One region of the Vibrio sp. THAF64 genome, then DNA from elsewhere that is predicted to be linked to it. Evidence: riboswitches for the same ligand, from Rfam matches in the RefSeq annotation. Region 1 holds a riboswitch; the other holds the start of a gene.
The links. Region 1 has a riboswitch for lysine ahead of FIU99_RS10560 (Na+/H+ antiporter NhaC family protein). Riboswitches for the same ligand answer to the same signal wherever they lie in the genome.
Positions count from the first base shown of each region.

Region 2: linked by a shared signal. The riboswitch ahead of lysC (lysine-sensitive aspartokinase 3) and the one ahead of FIU99_RS10560 (Na+/H+ antiporter NhaC family protein) in region 1 are both predicted to bind lysine.

Region 1 is NZ_CP045355.1:2,308,928-2,312,130, forward strand. Features, by position in the region: gene FIU99_RS10560 (Na+/H+ antiporter NhaC family protein) at 77-1,678, opposite strand; lysine riboswitch at 1,792-1,974, opposite strand; gene FIU99_RS10565 (H-NS family nucleoid-associated regulatory protein) at 2,585-2,992, shown strand; gene FIU99_RS10570 (inosine/guanosine kinase) at 3,085-3,203, opposite strand, start outside.
Region 2 is NZ_CP045355.1:3,162,524-3,165,726, forward strand. Features, by position in the region: gene FIU99_RS14700 (PglL family O-oligosaccharyltransferase) at 1-264, shown strand, start outside; gene FIU99_RS14705 (alanine--glyoxylate aminotransferase family protein) at 313-1,434, opposite strand; lysine riboswitch at 1,654-1,831, shown strand; gene lysC (lysine-sensitive aspartokinase 3) at 1,922-3,203, shown strand, end outside.

The DNA of each region.
Region 1 (3,203 bases):
AGATTTTTTCAATTTGTATAAGACAAATAAAAAGGGAGCGAAAGCTCCCTTTAAAATTCTTTTATCGTTCAAATCATTAAACGTTTTGACAGCTTGCCATCTTCGCTTTTGAAAGAATCGATAGCAAGACACAGACGCCAACAAAAGCAACTGCGGATACAGCGAATGAGATGCCTACAGATGCAGTCATACCCAACGTGATGAAACCAATACAAGAGACAGCAGCGACAGATAGTGCATACGGCAGCTGAGTGGCTACGTGATCAATATGGTTACAACGTGCGCCCGTTGAAGAGAGAATCGTCGTATCTGAAATTGGTGAACAATGGTCTCCAAATACCGAGCCTGCCAATACAGCACTTAGCATAGGCAGCATCAGAGCAAGATCCGTTGCACCTGCCATATCGCCAGCAATTGGTAGCATGATACCAAACGTACCCCATGATGTGCCGGTAGAGAACGCCATCAGACCAGATAGCAAGAAAAGGATAACTGGCAACCAATGAGGGTTGATATTACCTTGTGCTAGCGTCGACAGGTATTTACCCGTGTTCATATCACCGATCACAGAACCAATAGTCCAAGCGAATATTAGGATCAGAATTGCACCAAACATGGATTTCGCACCGATCCAGAGCGTACGCGATATTTCGCTAAATGCGATACCTTGCTTAAGCACCGTAAACAGAGCTACAGCCAACCCGACAAGACCACCATAGATCAACGAAGTGCCTACATCTGTGTTCTCAAAAGCGCCTAGTACATTAAAGGCTTTGTCATCTGCGGTTAATGCCTGTCCGCCCGTATATAGCATTGAGGCAATCGTTGCGACAATCAGGAATACAATCGGTAGAACTAAGTCGGAAACTTTACCACCTTCACTTTCCTGGATATCCAATTCTTCATTAATATCATGAGCTTCTTGAGAGTCATCAGCTTGTTCTTTTTCAAAGCCATGCCCCTGAGATGCTGCGATTTCATGGTTACGCATCTTGCCAATATCAAGACCAAACCAAGCCACTGCAAATACCATTAGCAAAGCGAAAACAGCGTAAAAGTTCATTGGAATAAGGCGTACATAAGCACCAAGAGCAGAATACTCAGTGATGCCATGAGAGACGAGAATGCCACCAATGATCGTCATGATGTAAGCACCCCAGCTAGACGCAGGCATGATCACACACATAGGTGCTGCGGTTGAGTCTAAGATGTAGGCCAGCTTAGCGCGGGATACATAAAAACGGTCCGTGACAGGTCGGGAAATCGCGCCAACGGCTAGGCTATTAAAATAGTCATCAACAAAAATAAATACGCCTAGAAAAGCCGCCAGTAACTTAGAACCGCGCTTACTTTTAACACGTGATTGTGCCCATTCAGCAAAAGCGCGAGTACCACCTGATAACGTCAACAACGCTGTCATCATGCCTAGCAATAGCAAAAAGCCGACAATACTCATGTTCCAAGTATTAATACCGCCATCTTCGATGAAGACGCTTGATACTGTAGAACCAACGTAGCTTATAGTATCACCCACCGAATAGTCATTAAGAAGTATGGCTCCAAGAGCAATACCAACACCTAAAGACACCAATACACGACGAGTAATAATTGCCAAACTCAGAGCTACCAAAGGAGGTAACAAAGAAATAGGGGATGATGCAAAATCAATTAAATTCATGATCTTCAAAAACCAGTAATAAATGGTTAGAGATCTACTGCAGACAAATTGAAGGAAAAATTTCCAAGCAATTAAGTTGAACTAAGCGAAAGGGAAGCGAAAACTTCACCCTGCCCTACAGTAGCGCTCCATAGTTTTACAAAATTATAGACTATGGCAGTGTTACCCCTTTCGAGTGTAACCCCAGCAAGCATCTTTGATTTGAATACTCACTTCGGCGAAACAACCTTTCGTATTTGTTCATTGGCATCACCCCAACAAACACTACTGATTTATTTCGCGCCTCTACCGCGAATGTTGATATTTTAAACTGTCAAAAATAGATTTTAACAACAATTTAACCAACACATCGCATTAGGTGGCGCCCATTGTACTCATCTAAAGCACCATTTCAATACATCATGCCAAATTTACTCACCCTAATTGTCTGCGCAACAGTGCGTAAGGTTTCTCAACAATTGCATAGCCATCAACCAATATCATATTCAGACTACTCAATATGAATCTAATTATTCAGAATTTGAGTCGCCAATGTGGAATTATACGTCTGAAACTAGGTATTAAGCCCTAACAACGAAAATTAGAGTGAAAAATTCGTGAATTGATGAAGATTTGTTACTACCTTGATAAATAGCTGACAAAAGGATAATCCAAATTATTTTGACGTTATAAAATAAATATCGTTCAATGTATGAAACTTATCCGCTATAAGTATTGTCAAAATCACAAAACCACCGATATTTTATGCAACAAAAACTTGTTGATTAAATTGAAAGGTCTCATTATTCAAATGAACTAGCGATTAATTAATAAATTTTTATAACAATTTAACCAGAAAATATTGTATTGCTAATAATACGGGTTTAATATTTATTTTATCGGCTCCTTAAATAAGTGGGAATTTACATGTCGGAACTAACAAAAACTCTATTAAACATTCGCAGTCTACGCGCATTTGCGCGTGAGCTAACTCTGGAACAACTTGAAGAAGCTCTAGACAAATTATCAACTGTTGTAGCTGAACGTAAAGAAGCTGAAGAAGCTGAACGTGAAGCTCAAGCGGCACAAGAAGCTAAATTAGCCGATATCGCAGAACAAATTAAGCAACTAGGTCTAGATAAAGACATGGTTATTTCTGCACTTGCAGGTGAAGCAGCAGGTAAGCCAAAATCTAAACGTGCTCCTCGCCCAGCAAAATACAAATACCTAGATAACACTGGTGAAGAAAAGACGTGGACAGGTCAAGGCCGCACGCCTTCAGCAATCCAAGAGCAACTAGACGCAGGTAAATCACTAGACGATTTCCTTATCTAATTGAATTTATAGAAGTGTTGTAACTCAACACTTTTATAAAACAAAAGAAAAGCCTCGCAATGCGAGGCTTTTTTGTAATTATATGTTGCTGATTAGCGTTCCCAGTATGCTTCTTCCAAACTATCTTCACGCTCAGGCAAACCTCGAGACAAGCGCGGAGAATGTTGTACTAGTACTTCGTAACTGGCACGATTTGAATATTTACATACTT
Region 2 (3,203 bases), 850 kb from region 1:
CTCAATATTGGCCTTTATCGTCAGGAGGCGAAATTCATCCAGCCATACATTGACTGGTCACTGAAAATTATTAAAGAGAAGCCAAGACCCGCGTTTTACAACAACCTGATCCTGGCTTACCAAGGCCTTGGAGATAGTGAGCGTGCCGAGCAAATTCGCAGTGAAGCGCAATACTTGTTCCCTGAGCGAGATTTCTCACAGGTGCAATACATAGCTCCAGATATCGATGCGCTAAAAGCAGATAATGAAAAAGTAGCCAAGTAAAAAAGGCGACGCTTTATGCGTCGCCTTTCAACTCATTTTTTATGGAAGTTACTGCCTCAGTGACTCTTCTAGTGCTCTCAAACAAAGCGCAACATTTTCTGCACGAGCGCCATAACCCATAATGCCGATACGCCATGCCTTACCCGCTAACGCCCCCAAACCTGCACCAATTTCGAGATTGTAGTTTTCCAATAAATGGTTACGAACCCCTGCGTCATCAACACCTTGAGGAATGTAGACCGCATTAAGCTGAGGCAAACGTGACTCTGCAGCAACAACAAATTCAAAACCCAACTTTTCGAGCCCCAACTTCAGCTTTTCATGCATATCACTATGACGCTGCCAAGCATTCTCTAGCCCTTCATTTTTAAGGATTAATAGAGACTCATGCAGTGCATAAAGGCTGTTTACAGGCGCAGTATGATGGTAGCTACGTTTTCCTTCTCCGCTCCAATAGCCTAATACTAGGCTTTGATCTAAAAACCAGCTCTGAACAGGTGTTTGTCGAGCCTGAATCTTCTCAATGGCCAGAGGTGAAAACGTCACTGGTGATAAACCCGGAACACAAGATAAACATTTCTGACTGCCTGAATACACCGCATCCAGCTGCCATTCATCGACTTTAAGCGGTACACCACCTAAAGAGGTTACTGCATCAACAATCGTTAGCACACCGTGAGCTTTTGCAAGCTTACCTAATGCTTCTGCATCACTACATGCGCCTGTCGATGTTTCTGCGTGAACGAATGACAAGATTTTAGCATCAGGATGGTCTTTCAGCGCTTGATCAACTTTATCGACCGAAACAGGAGTCCCCCATTCATCATCAACAACGACCGCTACACCGCCCGCTCGAACCACATTTTCGCGCATGCGCTCGCCAAACACGCCATTGCGACAGACGATCACCTTCTCACCCGGTTCAATCAGGTTAACAAAACAGGTTTCCATACCTGCACTGCCCGGCGCTGAAACGGCAATAGTGAATTCATTTTTGGTTTGAAAAGCGTATTTGAGTAGCTGTTTTAGTTCATCCATCATTTTGATGAACAAGGGATCAAGATGGCCTACAGTAGGGCGACTCAAAGCCTGCAAAACTTGAGGAGAAATATCCGAAGGACCAGGGCCCATGAGAATACGGTGAGGGGGGATAAAGCTTTGAATCGTCATTGTTCGCTCCTTGAAACGGGTCTACTTTCTACTTATTTGTCTTTACATTAAAACAAATCGACACAGGCAGCAATTGGCCGAAAGTTCTCAGGTCAAACCACTGTCACAAGTTTGTTAATTAGTAAACCGATTAAAGTGACACTTTCCCGTTGACAAAGGTCACATAAAAACGTTCAATGCAGACTGTATGGTGAATTTTTATGCCGCCATATGAATGCATTTTGCAGAAGAGGAGCACTACCCAGGTAGGTGTTTTGTGGAGCCACAACTCCGATACAAATCACTGAGGGGGAGTAGTGCCGAGGTAGATCAACGTTGTGGTTTTGATCTGTCGGTTGACTTGGGTTGACTCCCATCAACTGTCATCAGCTCAGTCTGGTGAAGAGCTTCTGAGGTAAACCTTACACAATAAAACCTCTCTATACGCTCACTCTCTCTTCAAGCAAGGATTACTTATTTACTTTCAGGAAGTTGTGGGAGAAATGCCGTGGGCAATTTTAACGTTGCTAAATTTGGTGGAACCAGTGTCGCTAACTTTGAAGCCATGAGTCGCTGTGCTGCGATCATTGAGCAAAACCCAAACACAAAGTTGGTCGTCAGTAGTGCCTGTTCAGGCGTGACAAACTTATTAGTCGAACTCGCGAATGGAGTTCAAGATCACACAGAGCGCAGTGCGATTCTAACCAAACTCGCCAGTATTCATGATGCGGTACTTAATCAACTAGAAGATGCAACTCAAGCGGCCAGCGAGGTCTATTCCATTCTAGATACCGTCACAAGTTTGGCAGAAGCCGCCTCGATTCAGTCAAGTACCAAACTGACCGATCACCTTGTCGCCTGTGGTGAACTGATGTCTACACATCTGTTGGCCCAGTTAATGAGGGAACGTGGTATCAATGCGGTACGCTTTGATATTCGTGACGTACTACGCACAGATGATAATTTTGGTAAAGCAGAACCTGAACTGACCACTATTCGTCAACAAGCGCAAGCTTCACTTATCCCGTTATGCCAACAACAGGTTGTGGTAACTCAAGGCTTTATCGGTGCCGATGCAGATGGCAATACCACGACACTCGGTCGAGGCGGCAGCGATTACAGTGCCGCACTTATTGCAGAAGCGGTTGAAGCTCAGGGACTCGAGATTTGGACCGATGTACCGGGCATTTATACCACTGACCCACGTATTGCCCCAAAAGCCTCTCCCATCTCAGAGATCAGCTTCAGTGAAGCCTCTGAAATGGCCAATTTTGGCGCCAAGATCCTTCACCCTTCGACGCTAATCCCTGCTCTTCGCCATGATATTCCTGTGTTTGTCGGCTCCTCAAAACAACCTGAAAAAGGCGGAACTTGGATTCGCCATCAAGTCGAGAGCTCGCCTCTCTTTCGTGCTCTGGCTTTACGATGTAACCAGACCATGGTGACGTTGCGCAGCGCGCAGATGTTCCACGCTTACGGCTTTCTGGCCAAGGTGTTTGAAATTCTGGCGAAGCACAAGATCTCTGTAGATTTGATCACCACGTCAGAGATCAGTGTCAGTCTAACGCTTGACCAAACCGACACATCTGGTGGTGCACCTCAGTTACCTGAAGCCGCACGTCTTGAACTGGAAGAACTATGTACAGTGGAAGTAGAACATAACCTGTGTCTGGTCGCGCTGATCGGCAACAATATGAGTGAGAGCAAAGGTTATGCAAAGCAAGTATTTGGCACACTAGAAGAGTTTAACTTGAGAATGATCTGCTACGGCGCAAGCCCTCACAACCTGT